One region of the Paenarthrobacter sp. RAF54_2 genome, then DNA from elsewhere that is predicted to be linked to it. Evidence: riboswitches for the same ligand, from Rfam matches in the RefSeq annotation. Region 1 holds a riboswitch; the other holds the start of a gene.
What was found. Region 1 has a riboswitch for glycine ahead of gcvP (aminomethyl-transferring glycine dehydrogenase). Riboswitches for the same ligand answer to the same signal wherever they lie in the genome.
Positions count from the first base shown of each region.

Region 1 (7,439 bases):
CCGCAACCGGGCCGACACCGGGTCCGCCACCACCGTGAGGGATGCAGAACGTCTTGTGCAGGTTCAGGTGGGAGACGTCGCCGCCGAACTTGCCGGGCTGCGCGAGCCCAACGAGCGCGTTGAGGTTGGCGCCATCGATGTAGACCTGGCCGCCGGCTTCGTGGATAGCGTCGCAGACTTCCCGGACGTCGGCGTCGTACACACCGTGCGTGGACGGGTAGGTGATCATGATGGCCGAGAGGGCGTCCCTGTGGGCTTCGATCTTGGCCTTGAGGTCAACGTGATCGATGGTGCCATCGGGAGCGGTGGCCACCACCACAACCTTCATACCGGCCAGAACTGCGGAAGCAGCATTGGTGCCGTGCGCAGAAGCAGGAATCAGGCACACGTTGCGCTGTTCGTCGCCGCGTGACAGGTGGTAACCACGGATAGCCAGAAGCCCGGCGAGCTCACCCTGCGAACCGGCGTTCGGCTGGATGGAGACCTGATCGTAGCCGGTGATCTCAGTCAGCTGGGACTCAAGATCGGTGATCAGTTCACGCCAACCCTGGGTTTGGGAATCCGGAGCGAACGGGTGGATCGAAGCGAACTCCGGCCAGGAGATTGCCTCCATCTCAGCCGTGGCGTTCAGCTTCATGGTGCAGGAACCCAACGGAATCATGGTGCGATCCAATGCCAGGTCACGGTCCGAGAGCTTACGGATGTAGCGCAGGAGCTGGGTTTCGGAGCGGTGCGTGTTGAACACCGGGTGCTGCATGAAGTCGCTCGAGCGCTCCACGGAAGATTCCAGCGCAAAGCCCTCAGCGGATTCAAGCACCTTAGCGCCGAAGACATCCAGGACGGCGCGAACAATCTCTGATGTAGTGGTCTCGTCAACAGAAATGCCCACCAGATCAGCGTCAATGCCGCGCAGGTTGATGCCCTTGGCCTCGGCAGCAGCTACAACCTCGTCCGCCTTGCCYGGAACGCGGACTGTGATGGTGTCAAAGAAGGACGCGTGAACGACCTCGACGCCGGCGGCCTTCAGTGACGCTGCAAGGGTGCGGGCGTGACCGTGGGCGGTTTCGGCGATTGCCTTCAGGCCTTCGGGGCCGTGGTAGACGGCGTACATGGAGGCGACGATGGCCAGCAACGCCTGCGCGGTACAGATGTTGGACGTGGCCTTCTCGCGGCGGATGTGCTGCTCGCGGGTCTGCAGCGCCAAGCGGTAGGCGGGGACACCGGCGTCGTCCTTGGAAACGCCCACCAGACGGCCCGGCATGGAACGCTCGAGACCCTTCTGGACGGCCATGTACGCGGCGTGCGGGCCACCGAAGAACAGCGGAACGCCGAGGCGCTGGGCGGAACCGACGGCGATGTCCGCACCCTGCTCGCCCGGAGGCGTGATGAGCGTCAGCGAGAGAAGGTCTGCTGCGACCGTGACCAGTGCACCGCGTTCCTTGGCGTCAGCGATGACCGCGGAGTGATCAAACACGCGGCCGGAAACGCCGGGCTGCTGCAGGACGACGCCGTTGATGACGCCCTCCGGGAGGCCGAGCGAAAGGTCGGCGACCTCAACTTCGAAACCGAGCGCCTCAGCGCGACCCTTCACGATAGCGATGGTCTGCGGGAGGCAGTCGGCGTCGAGGACGGTCTTCCCGTCATGGGCTGCCTTGTTCTTGTTGGCGCGGCGCATCATGAGCACGGCCTCTGCCACAGCTGTTGCTTCGTCCAGCAGGGAGGCGTTGGCGATCGGCAGGCCCACGAGGTCCTGGACCATGGTCTGGAAGTTCAACAGAGCTTCCAGGCGGCCCTGCGAGATTTCCGGCTGGTACGGCGTGTAGGCGGTGTACCAGGCCGGGGATTCGAGGATGTTCCTGCGGATAACCGGCGGCGTGACGGTGTCGTAGTAGCCCTGGCCGATCATCTGGACGGCAGTTTTGTTCTTGGACGCAAGCTTGCGCAGCTCAGCCAGCACCTCGACTTCGCTGAGCGCATTTTCGAGCGTGAGGGCAACGTCCTGGCGGATGTCGTTGGGAACGGCCGTATCAACCAGCGAATCAACGGTGTCGTAGCCGACCGTCTTGAGCATGGTGTCAATGTCGGCCTGGCGGCGGGCGCCAATGTGCCGATCGACGAAGGTGGTGGAGGCTGAACTAACCGTCACGAAGGAACTCCATTACTTGGGCGGCGTTTGGGTACGCCACAGTGGCTGGGTTCCTCCCCGCTCTGTATTGGACCTGAGAGTTTCCGCGTGTTGCTTGCACAACCATCGCTTGCACCGTCGGTGAGCACAGCATCTTTTCCGCGCCAAAGGACGCGGCAAAAGGCCTGCTACTTTCCAGAGTTGCCTCGCCGCGGCGGTGCGTGGGCCTGAGAGATTCCTGGGGAGGGTTTGCTCCTACGGCGCCCGCATCACTTGCTTGCAGGACTCTCCCGCCGCAGATCAAAGGCATATTCAATTGTTTGCGTGCCCCAGTAAAGGCGCACCACAAGGCTCAATTGTCCTACGTTGGGAGCGTCGCCGCAAATGGATGACCCGCTACTTGCGGAGCCGGTCCAGGACTCCCAGCAGGATCTCGACGTCGGCCTCCCGCCCGGCCTTGCCGCCTTCCCGGCCACCCTCGAACATGGCGTTGAAATACAGGCCGTCGCCCATGTAACTGACGGCCTTGGCAACCTCCGGACCAACATCCTCGGCCAGGACGTCCAACCACTGCTGCTGGATTCCGGCAAACCTGTGGCGGGTCTCCTCATGGGCAACTTCGGCCAGTCTCGTGGCAGCAACGAATGCCCGATCCATGGGAGTTCCGGCCCACAGTGAGGTCCGAATGAAGTAGGCAGCGCTGCCATCTGGCGCCGTCTTCATTTTTTCGATGTCTGCCTGGGCCAACTCATCCAAGCGCTCCAACAGAGCGCTGATCAGCGATTCCTTGTTGGGGAAGTGGTAAAGCAGTCCGCCCTTGGAGACCCCTGCCCGCTTGGCGACTGCGTCAAGCGTGGCAGCCCGCTCCCCCACTTCGATAAGGAGGGCTTCGTAGGCATCAAGGACTGCATCCCTGGCAACTGGCTTGCGTGGCATGACTACATCATTCCCTACGGGGTTGGCGGTGCTGAATTTGAAACTGTACCGTCTAGACGGTACAGTAACCTTTATGTTCACGCCGTCCTCAACCCAAGCGCCCCGCTCCACTCGTACCTTGACGGGTCAGGCAGCACCGTGGCGCGATTGGACGGCCCTGGCACTCCTGATGTTCCCGGTGCTGCTGGTGGCCGTCGATAACACCGCGCTCACGTTCGCCCTGCCGGCAATTGCCCGCTCCTTGGATGTGGGTGGCGTGCAGCTCCTATGGGTCATTGACGCCTACCCTCTCGTGTTGGCGGCGCTGCTGGTTTCCATGGGCAACCTCGGCGACAGGATCGGACGACGGCGGCTGCTGCTGATCGGCAGCACGGGCTTCGCCGCGGTTTCGGCTGCTACAGCATTCGCGCCTTCCGCGGAATGGCTGATTGCCGGCCGCGCCGCACTTGGCGTATTCGGCGCGATGTTGATGCCTTCAACGCTGTCCCTGATCCGGAACATCTTTGTTGATCCGAACCGTCGGCGGCTCGCGATCGCCGTATGGGCTGCCGGATTCTCTGGTGGCGCAGCCCTTGGCCCGATCTTTGGCGGCTGGCTGGTGGAACACTTCTGGTGGGGTGCGGTCTTCCTGGTAGCGACCTTCCTCCTCCTGCCCCTCCTCGCCTTCGGCAGGGTCCTCATTCCCGAATCCAAGGACGCCAACCCTGGCAGGGTGGACGTGCCCAGCATCGCGCTGTCCGTGATCACCATGGCTCCGTTCGTGTACGGCATCAAGGAATTCGCTGTTCACGGATTCGGGGCGTCGGCAGCGGCCTTCATGGTCTTCGGCCTGGTGATGGGCATTGTGTTTGTGCGTCGCCAGCGGCGGATCCAGAGCCCCATGCTGGACGTCTCTTTGTTCAAGAACAAGGTGTTCAGCACAGCGATAGTGGCCAACGTCCTGTCCTTGTTTTCCATGACGGGCTTCATCTACTTCTTCGCCCAGCACCTACAACTTGTTGAGGGCCAGTCCCCCATGGAAGCGGGCATCGCAATGATTCCGGCGCTCCTGGCAACGGTCATCGCCGGCCTGGTAGTGGTCCCGCTGGTAAAGCGCGTCCGGCCAGGATTCGTGGTGGCCGGCGGACTCACCCTCAGCGCGGCCGGCTATTTGGTGGTGGCCGTGGGTGACCACGGCAGCGGACCTGTGTTCCTGTTGTCAGCTTTGACTGTCCTCGCCGCTGGCGTAGGCGCAGCGGAAACCATTTCCAACGACCTCATCCTCGGCTCGGTGCCGGCCGACAAATCCGGAGCGGCGTCCGCGATCTCCGAAACCGGCTACGAGCTGGGTTCGCTCCTGGGAACAGCCGTGCTGGGCTCTATCCTCACTGCGTCCTACCAGCGCAACCTCGTCATCCCGGAGGGCCTGTCCATGCAAGCAGCCGGTAAATCGGGAGAAACCCTGGCGGGCGCAGTGGATGCTGCTGCGGCCCTACCCGCTCCGCTATCGGATGCCCTGACAGCCGCCGCCCGGGTAGCCTTCGAGTCCGGCGTCCACATCACTGCGGCGATTGGGCTGGTACTGATGGCTGGCGCGGCAGTCCTTGCCGCCGTCGTGCTCCGGCGGGTTCCCAAAGCGCAATAGGCGCCGCGGCAATCAGTGGCCGTCCGTAGGTGCAGCCTTGCCATCTACGGCGGCCACCAACTGGTCAATCCGGTCCAGGGCTTCGCTGAGCCGCCCCACCGTTGCCCACAATTCAGGGTGCTTTTCCTTGATCTCATCAAGCGTGGCGCCTGCGGATCTGAGCGACGCGAGATCAAAGCTCACGTTGGTGCGGGCTCCTGCGATGGCGGCCCTGAGGGCCCCAAACCCCACCACCACGTCAGCGATGAGCGCCGGATTCCCGTTGGCAGCCAACCATCCCAGGTCTTCTATGGCTTCGATGGCGTGGTCTCCGAGGACCGCGGAGGCCTTGGCAGCATCGACGGATGCACGGTGGATTGCTTGCTCCCTTTCCGGGCCAGGATCAAGCCGAAAGGCCGCACCGAAAGCCTTCGACGCCGTTGCGTCGTCGTCAGCCAACTTCAGGGCGGTCTCGCGGAGAGAGCGGGCCCGCGCGTGCAGATCGGCCAACTGCTGCCCGGGCGCCTCCGTATAACCAGCAACCATGGACGTTAGGGATGCTGCGATGGCCAGCATCACGCCGGTTCCTGCGCCTCCGCCGGGCGATCCGCTGGACTCTGCCAGAGCCTTGGTCCAATCCTCAACAGTTGAACGTTGGGTAGTGATCTCTTGTGAAGATTCCATGCAACCCAGTTTGCCCCTCTGGTGACATCGATACACTGGCCAGACCCTGCGGCGTTCGACCTGTTAAGGAAAATTCCCCATGAGCATTGACCTTGAAGCCCTCTACCGTGACCTCCACTCGAACCCGGAGCTTTCCTTTCAAGAACTCAGGACAGCCGGGATTATCAGCGGACACCTCGAGGACTTGGGGCTGCTGGTTCACCGCAACGTCGGGAAGACGGGGGTCGTAGGAGTCCTGGACAATGGCCCCGGCTCTGTAGTGATGCTTCGCGCCGATATGGACGCGTTGCCGGTCAAAGAGGCCACGGGGCTGGACTACGCAAGTACGGCAGTCGGCGTCGATCATGAAGGCCGTGAGGTGCCGGTCATGCATGCCTGCGGGCACGACGTGCACGTCAGCTGCCTCCTCGGAGCAGTGGAAACGCTGGCCGTAAGGCGGCAGGACTGGCAGGGCACGCTGATCGCCGTGTTCCAGCCGGCGGAAGAATGGGGCGGCGGAGCCCAAGCCATGGTCACCGATGGACTCTTTGACCTCGTTCCAAAACCCGACGTGGTCCTGGGCCAACACGTGGCGCCCTTTCCTGCCGGATGGTTCGGCATCCGTCCCGGCGTCGCCATGGCCTCAGCCGATTCCCTCAACGTGACCTTGCATGGGCGCGGCGGCCACGGCTCCCGGCCTGAAACCACCATTGATCCAGTGCTCATGGCAGCGGCAACCACCATGCGCCTGCAGGGAGTGGTGTCCCGGGAACTCGCCGCCAGCGATTCCGCGGTAGTTACTGTTGGGCAAATCCATTCGGGAACAAAGAACAACATCATCCCCGAGACCGCAACCCTTGGCCTCAGCATCCGATCCTTCAGCGAGCCCACGCGGGAGAAAGTCCTGAACTCGATCGAGCGCATCATTCGAAGTGAAGCTGCTGCCTCAGGCTCCCTCAAGGAACCCGACTTCCACTATGAGGAGCGCTTCCCCATGACGGTCAATGATGAATCGGCCGCGGGAAGGATCGCTTCAGCGTTTCGCGATAGGTTCGGCGCGGCGAGGATCATGGACCCCGGCCCCGTCTCAGGCAGTGAAGACGTCGGGGAACTCGCGACGGCGGCCGGCGCACCACTCGTCTTTTGGTTCCTGGGCGGGATCGAGGCCACCCACTTCAAGGATTGGGCGACGACGGGCCGCCTCCCCGAGGACGTTCCCTCGAACCATTCGCCCTACTTTGCCCCGATCATCCAGCCAACACTGACCCTAGGCACGGAAGCACTGGTTACTGCTGCCCTCGAATTCCTGGACGCTCCGAAGCAGGCAGCAGGAAACCCCGTTTAACGGACAATTCACCGCCGCGCGCGGTGGTGAATTGTCCGTTGTACGGGGTCTTTGCCGAGACCGACGCCTAGACCTTTTCGCGGATGCGGTCGATCTTCGGTTCTGAAACCTCAAATTCCCTGCGACGACGAGCCAGGAAAGTCCACAACGTTCCTTCTGTCTGCGGGCTCTTCTCAGCAGGGGCCTCAGGTGCCTGATCCTTGCTTGTCTCAGGCTTGTGCATCTCGGGCGTGCGCACGGAGTCCTTCTTCGTACGCCTCTCATAGCCCTCATAGTACGAGTAGCACATACCCAACCTCCTTAGTGGCTGTTCTTTAATCGTCCTCGCACCTGGACCGTAAGTCGACTGCTAATTAATGCAACTCACGGTGAAACAAGGCCTTCAGCGCGGCTGGCCGCTGCCGCTACCGCCAGCCTGGTTTCAGCCATCATGAGATCCGCGTTGATGACTGCACCGGACATGTTTCCTGCTGCCGCAGCGGCCACTACCTGCCCGGTGAGATCGGTAACGTTGCCGGCGACCCAAACGCCGGGCACTGAAGTGGCTCCTCCTGGCGCAGCCGCTTCAAAATGAAGTCCCACTCCCTGGGGGTGTTCCACGGGCACAATTCCGAGGGATTCGAGCAGCCTGGATCGCGCCTCCATCCGCGGACCAACCACCACCGCCTCAACTGGTATCACCGTTCCGGATTGCAGGACGACGCCACTCAGGGCATCGTCCGTAACTTCCAATGACTCAACCTTGCCCTCGACCACGCCGATGGATC
Region 1 covers NZ_JBFRDV010000043.1:8,856-16,294, reverse strand. The annotation lists gene gcvP (aminomethyl-transferring glycine dehydrogenase) at 1-2,146, opposite strand, end outside; glycine riboswitch at 2,199-2,330, opposite strand; glycine riboswitch at 2,331-2,428, opposite strand; gene AB4Y87_RS25205 (TetR/AcrR family transcriptional regulator) at 2,522-3,061, opposite strand; gene AB4Y87_RS25200 (MFS transporter) at 3,135-4,685, shown strand; gene AB4Y87_RS25195 (cyclodeaminase/cyclohydrolase family protein) at 4,698-5,348, opposite strand; gene AB4Y87_RS25190 (amidohydrolase) at 5,428-6,672, shown strand; gene AB4Y87_RS25185 (hypothetical protein) at 6,740-6,961, opposite strand; gene AB4Y87_RS25180 (NAD(P)/FAD-dependent oxidoreductase) at 7,036-7,439, opposite strand, start outside.

Region 2 (7,439 bases), on a different contig from region 1:
AACACCGTTGTGGCGAGTCCGCCGGTCACGATGGTCATGATCATGATGTTGGAGCCAAACCAGATGGTGAAGAGGTCCCGGGCCTTGCCGTGGCGCTCGTTGAGCGGGATCGGCTGGATGGTTTTGTCCTCGAGGCGGGGAACTTCGGTTGTTGGCACGGTGCTCATGACGCACTCCGGGATGTCGAAGCCAGTTCACGGACAGCAGAGCTGGTGGCTTTGCTGCGGTTCACCATCAGGCCGAGAAGGTCGAAGACGAGCGTGGCCGCGGCGACGGTTGTGATGTCCGCATGGTCGTAGGCCGGAGCGACCTCGACGACGTCGGCGCCCACAATGTTGATGCCGTTCAGTCCGCGGAGCAGGGCCAGGAGTTCGCGGGAGTGGAGCCCGCCCATCTCCGGGGTGCCGGTCCCTGGTGCGAACGCGGGGTCGAGGACGTCGATGTCGATGGAGACGTAGACGGGGGTATCGCCGAGCCTGTCCTTCACCTGCTGGATTGCAGCCGGGACGCCGATAACATCCAGGTCTGAGCAGCGGATGATCTGGAAGCCGAACTCGTGGTCCCTGAGGAAGTCATTACGGTCATACACCGGGCCGCGGATGCCTACGTGCATTGACTTGTCCTCCACAAGGAGACCTTCCTCGAACGCCCTGCGGAAGATGGTTCCGTGCGTGATGGGCTGGTCGAAGTAGGTGTCCCACGTGTCCAGGTGAGCGTCGAAATGCAGCAACGCCACCGGCCCATGGACCTTGTTCAGCGCCCGCAGCATGGGCAAGGCAATGGTGTGGTCGCCACCGATGGAGATCAGCCGCTTGTCCTCACTGATCAGGGGCAACGCCTGCTCCTCGATCTCGCGGACTGCCCGGGAGATGTCGTAGGGAGTGCAGGCGATATCGCCGGCGTCCACAACCTGGGCTTCGTAAACGGGTTCGACGTCCAGCTCCGGGTGGTAGCCCGGGCGGAGGAGACGCGAGGCCTCGCGTACCGCGGCAGGACCGAAACGGGCGCCGGGCCGGAAGGAGGTTCCGCCGTCGAACGGGACACCGACGATAGCAATGTCGTAGTCCGGAACCCGGTCGATTTGGGGGAGGCGGGCGAAGGTGCCGAGGCCGGCATACCGCGGGACTTTGGTTGCGTCGACAGGGCCGATGGGCTTGTGAATTGTCATTGACGGATCCTTGGTGTGAGGGGGTGCTCGCCATTGAGCGGGAAGTAAGTAATTCCATTCTTCGTGACGCGGGTCACGGCGAATAGCGGTACATTGACTACAAATGGCCGAGGCGCTTAGACGAATGTCTAAACGGCCCGAAACGGCCCCCGGAATCATAGAGTCAGGACCCCATCCGATGGCAATCACCGTCGCAGAGCTCGTGGCTGAACCGCAGCTGGGACTCACCCTCCTGGCCGGTGACACAGGCCGCGACAACCGGATCACCTGGGCCCACACCTCGGACCTGCCCAGGCTGTGGGAATGGGTCACCGGCGGCGAGCTCATGATGACCAATGGGCTGTCGATTCCCGCAGACGCCGAGGGACAAGTGGCGCTCGCAGAGGCACTCATGGACAGCGGGGCAAGCGCCTTGGCGATCGGCGAGAAGATGCACGCGCCCCCGCTGACGCAGGAGTTCCTGACGGCCTGCGATCGGCTGCCGTTGCCACTGATCAACGTCCCGTACCCGCTGCCGTTCATCGCGATCGCCCGCTCGGTTGCTGAATCTTCCCTGCTCGAAGAGTCGCGGCGCTTGCGGCAGACGGCCAGGGTTTACGACCTTCTCCGCACGGCCGGAGCCTCCGAGGACCATTGGCAGAGCCTCGTCCAACGGCTCGCCACCGAGCTGGACGCGGAGCTGTTCGTGGTAGATCGCCGCTGCCTCCATCCCTGGCACCCGGAAGGGCAGGCGCTCCCGGGGTTCCTCGCGGATGAATGGGCACCGCTTTCCGGTCAGGTGACCTTGGCGGGTAAGAAGTTCCAGTGGCACCGGATCCGGGGACGGCACGTGCTGACCATGGACATCCCGACGCATGCCAACGCGCTCCTCGTGGTGCTGCCCAACAGCGAACCGCACCCGGACGCCGTCGTACTCCTGCACGCCGCAACCGTGCTGGGACTGCAGCTCTCGCGCATCGTTTTGTCGTTGGAAGGCCGCCACCGATTGGCTGGCGAGTTCCTGCTGCAGGCCATGGACGGGCGCTTGGGCGCGGCCGAGATGGAGAGCCGGCTGGCAACTTTTGGGGTTCCGCCGCAGGACTTCCTGCTCGTTTCCATGTCCGAGACCGCCGGAGACAAAACAGCGAACGACGGCGACAGGCTGGCCAACGTGCACATCGAACTGTGGCGGCACGGGGTTGCGTCGGCTTCGTTGAAGCGGAATAGCCGGCTGCACGTCGTGGTCCCCGCTGATGTGCCGGACGACATCCTGGTGCATTGTGCCGGGGCGGATGCAGCGATCGGAATCAGCGCTCCGGCGGCAGTGGCGGGCATTCAGCGCGCGCTGCAGGAGTCCCTCTGGGCGCTCGGATCGGCCCGGGCGAACAAGCTCGGATTGGCTCGCTACGCGCAAGGACCATCATGGCTGGGGCTGACAGGTTTCGAGGAAGGAACTGCGTTGGTCCGGCGTCTCTTGGGGCCGATTTTCGACTACGAGCAGAGCCAGGAAGGCGATCTCCTCGTCACGCTGAGGACCTATTTGGACTCGCAGCGTTCGTGGCAAAAGACCGCCGCTGCCCTGTTCGCGCACCGGCAAACCATCATCTACCGGATCCGGAAGATCGGCGAATTGACGGGCCTGGACATGGGTGAAACCTCCACGGTTGCCCAACTGTGGTTCGCTCTCCAGATCCATGAGGCAATGCATCGGTAGGTATCCCTTGCTTGCGCTTTTTCCAGATAACCCGCTATGGTGTGAACCGTGTCACTGACGTGACGCAATGCTTTTGATCTGTGGCGGGAGAGTCCTGCCGGTACATCCAGTCAGGCGCCGTAGGAGCAAATCCTCCCCAGGAATCTCTCAGGCCCACGTACCGCCACGGCGAGGCAACTCTGGAAAGCAGTCCGGGTAACCGGGCTCACCGACGGTGCAAGCAGGCAACCATTCCTGCGGAATCTCTCAGGTCCAATACAGAGCGGGGAGGAACCCACATCATCGTGGCGCACATAGGGCGCCTGAATCATGGAGTTCCTCTTGACTGTTCAATCAACCCCCACCGCTTTCGCGGACCGGCACATCGGCGCCAGGCGCCAGGCCGACGTTGACACCATGCTCAAGGCCATCGGCTACGACTCCGTAGACGGCTTGGTAGACGTTGCGGTCCCCGATTCCATCCGCCAGGACACTGCACTGAAGCTGCAGGACGCCCTCACCGAGGTGCAGGTCCTTGCCGAGCTGCGGAAGCTCGCGTCCAAGAACAAGACCGCCGTTCAGATGATCGGCCAGGGCTACTACGACACCGTCACGCCCCCGGTCATCCGCCGCAACATCCTCGAGGCTCCCGCTTGGTACACGGCGTACACGCCCTACCAGCCGGAGATTTCGCAGGGCCGCCTCGAAGCACTGCTGAACTTCCAGACGATGGTCCAGGACCTGACGGGGCTGCCCGTAGCCAACGCCTCGCTGCTGGACGAAGCCACCGCTGTGGCTGAGGCTGTGCTGCTGATGCGCCGCGCCAACAAGTCCAAAACTGCCAAGGACGGGAAGACCGTCCTGGACTCCGACCTCCTCCCGCAGACCATCGCCATTGTGAAGGGCCGGGCCGAAGCGCTGGGCTTCGAAGTGGAGATCGCTGACCTTTCGGCGGGCCTTCCCGACGGCGACATCAATGGCATCGTCCTGCAGCAACCGGGTGTTTCCGGCCGCGTATTCAATCACTCCGGCGTCATCGCGGCGGCCAAGGAACGGGGTGCGCTGGTCACTGTCGCTGCCGACCTTTTGGCGCTCACCCTCATTACGCCCCCGGGCGAACAAGGTGCCGATATCGCCGTCGGAACTGCGCAGCGCTTCGGTGTTCCGCTGTTCTTCGGCGGCCCCCACGCTGCATACATGGCTGTCCGCGAAGGTATGGAGCGGACGCTTCCGGGGCGCATCGTTGGTGTTTCCAAGGACAACGCCGGCGTCCCCGCGTACCGACTCGCGCTGCAGACACGCGAACAGCACATCCGCCGCGAGAAGGCCACGTCCAACATCTGCACGGCCCAGGCGTTGCTCGCCATCGTGGCCTCGATGTACGCGGTTTACCACGGTCCGGAAGGCCTGAAGGCGATTGCTGAAACTGTCCACGGCCACGCCCGTGTTTTGGCTGCGACCCTACAGAAGGCCGGCCGCGAACTCGTCTCCGAAGTCTTCTTCGACACCCTCACTGTCCGCGTGCCAGGCAAGGCCGATAAAGTCATTGCCGCCGCCGAAGCCCGCAGTATCAACCTGCGTCGCATCGATGCTGACACGGTTGGCGTTTCCCTCGATGAAACCACGACGCCGGAGGTCCTCTCCGCGGTAGCCGTCGCTTTTGGTGCCGGCCCGGTGAAGGACGCTGCCGGGTTTGAGCTGCCGTCTGATGTGCTCCGCACCAGTGATTTCCTCCAGCACCCCGTGTTCAACACGCACCGTTCCGAGACGCAGCTGTTGCGCTATATCCGCAAGCTGTCCGACCGGGACCTCGCCTTGGACCGCACCATGATCCCGCTGGGTTCCTGCACCATGAAGCTCAATGCCACGGCCGAGATGGAAGCCATTTCCTGGCCCGAGTTCGCCTCGATCCACCCGTTCGCTCCGGATCACCAGACTGCTGGCTGGCGCGAGCTTATTGAAGGACTGGAAGCCGACCTCACCGAGATCACCGGCTACGATCAGGTCTCCATCCAGCCGAACGCCGGTTCCCAGGGTGAGCTCGCGGGGCTCCTGGCGATCCGTGGCTACCACCTGTCCCGCGGTGATGACCAGCGAAACGTGTGCCTGATTCCTGCTTCTGCCCACGGCACCAACGCAGCATCTGCTGTGCTCGCCGGCATGAAGGTTGTTGTGGTGGCTACGGCCGCTGACGGCACGATCGATCACGCAGACCTGGCGGCCAAGATCGAGGCCAACAAGGACGTCCTGTCCTGCATCATGATCACGTACCCGTCCACCCACGGTGTGTACGACGCCGACGTTCGGGAGGTTTGCGACTCCATCCACGCTGCTGGCGGACAGGTATATGTTGACGGTGCAAACCTCAACGCGCTCGTTGGGCTCGCCCAGCCGGGCAAGTTCGGCGGCGACGTGTCCCACCTGAACCTGCACAAGACGTTCTGCATCCCGCACGGCGGTGGCGGACCTGGTGTTGGTCCGGTTGCAGCCAAGGCCCACCTGGCACCTTTCATGCCTGGTGATGCGAACAATGTTTCGTCTGAAGGTGGCGTGGCCATCTCGGCATCGCGCTACGGCTCCGCGGGCGTGCTCCCGATTTCCTGGGCTTACGTGAAGCTGATGGGTGGCCAGGGACTCACCGAAGCGACCAAGTCTGCGCTGCTCGCGGCCAACTACGTCGCCTCCCGCTTGGATGAGCACTTTCCAGTCCTTTACACAGGCGAGGGTGGGCTCGTGGCCCACGAATGCATCCTGGACCTCCGCGAACTGACTGCCCGCACAGGCGTCACGGCAGAGGATGTTGCCAAGCGCCTCATCGACTTCGGTTTCCACGCTCCCACCCTTGCGTTCCCCGTTGCGGGCACTTTGATGGTGGAGCCGACCGAGTCCGAGGACCTGGCTGAGATCGACCGCTTCATTGAAGCCATGATCACCATCCGTGCCGAAATCGAGCAGGTGGCCGCCGGCGATTTCACTGTTGAAAAGTCGCCGCTGCGCAACGCGCCGCACACGGCTGCCGCCGTCGTGAGTTCTGCTTGGGACCGCGGCTACACGCGTGAGCAGGCAGCGTTCCCGGTCCACCACCTCAAGCAGGACAAGTACTTCCCGCCGGTCGGCCGCGTTGACGGCGCCGCCGGGGACCGGAATCTTGTGTGCTCCTGCCCTCCGCTCACGGACTTCGAAAACTAAGGATTCACCGTCATGACTGAGAACTACACCGCTCTTTATGAGCAGCACAAAAAGGCCGGCGCGTCCTTCACGGATTTCGGCGGCTGGCAGATGCCCCTGAAGTACGAGTCCGAGCTTGCTGAGCACCACGCAGTCCGCAACGCAGCTGGCTTGTTCGACCTCTCCCACATGGGCGAGGTCTGGGTCAGCGGCCCGGACGCGGCAGCGTTCCTGGACTTCGCGCTGGTGGGCAAGTTGTCTGCGGTCGCCGTGGGCAAGGCCAAGTACTCGCTGATCTGCAACGCCGACGGCGGCATCATCGACGACCTCATCTCTTACCGTCGCCCCTCTCCCGAAGCAGGCGTGGATCAGTACCTCGTGGTCCCGAATGCGGGCAACGCCAAGGTCGTTGCGGCGGCACTGCTGGAGCGCGCGGCCGGCTTCGACGTGGTTGTGGAGGACGCCTCTTCCGAGACGTCCCTGATCGCAGTGCAGGGCCCGAACGCCGAAGCCATCCTGCTGACCTTGGTTCCCGCCGAGCAGCACGCCCTGGTGACGGAACTGAAGTACTACGCGGCCGTTGAAGTCTCCATTAACGGGCAGGACTTGTTGCTCGCCCGCACCGGCTACACCGGCGAAGACGGCTTCGAGATCTACATCCCCAACCTTGACGCAGCTGGCCTTTGGGAAGCACTCCTCGAAGTCGGCGAGGGCCACGGGCTCATCCCTGCAGGCCTTGCCGCACGTGACTCCCTCCGCCTCGAAGCCGGAATGCCGCTCTACGGCAACGAACTCTCCCGCTACGTCAACGCCTACGCCGCAGGACTGGGCCCCGTAGTTTCCCTCGCCAAGGAAAGCGACTTCATCGGCAAGGAAGCACTGACGGCGATCAAGGCCGCCGGCGTCGGATCCACTATCGGCCAAAAGCTCGTCGGCCTCAAAGGTACAGGCCGCCGCGCCGCCCGCGCCCACTACTCGGTCCTCAAGGACGGCTCCCTCATCGGCGAAGTCACCTCCGGCCAGCCGAGCCCAACACTCGGTTACCCGATCGCCCTGGCGTACGTCGACGTCGAACATTCAGCGCCGGGAACGATCGTCGAAGTGGACCTCCGGGGCAAATCGGAACCGTTCGAAGTGGTAGCCCTGCCGTTCTACAAGCGGGTCAAGTAGGTCAAGTAGGTCAAGCGGGTCAAGTAGCCCGGTGGAAGTGACATCCTCCGCGGGCTCGGTCGCAGAAGCGCCCGCTGGGCGGACGGTCAAGTAGCCCGGTGGTGCCGACCTCCTCTGCATGCTCCCCACCGTCCCCCTCGCCTCGCAAGCTCGGCCAGGGAACCCGGACGGCGTGGCCCCCGTCGAATGTAGCGCCCGCTGAGCGGACCCGACGCTCCCTTAGACGCATGCTGCCGGAGGCCGGCACCACAGGGGCCGTGC
Region 2 covers NZ_JBFRDV010000012.1:3,128-10,566, reverse strand. The annotation lists gene AB4Y87_RS13300 (purine-cytosine permease family protein) at 1-167, opposite strand, end outside; gene speB (agmatinase) at 164-1,168, opposite strand; gene AB4Y87_RS13290 (PucR family transcriptional regulator) at 1,347-2,861, shown strand; glycine riboswitch at 2,936-3,034, shown strand; gene gcvP (aminomethyl-transferring glycine dehydrogenase) at 3,183-6,029, shown strand; gene gcvT (glycine cleavage system aminomethyltransferase GcvT) at 6,042-7,178, shown strand.
Region 2: it holds a riboswitch for glycine, as region 1 does, so the genes downstream of both, gcvP (aminomethyl-transferring glycine dehydrogenase) here and gcvP (aminomethyl-transferring glycine dehydrogenase) in region 1, are expected to answer to the same signal.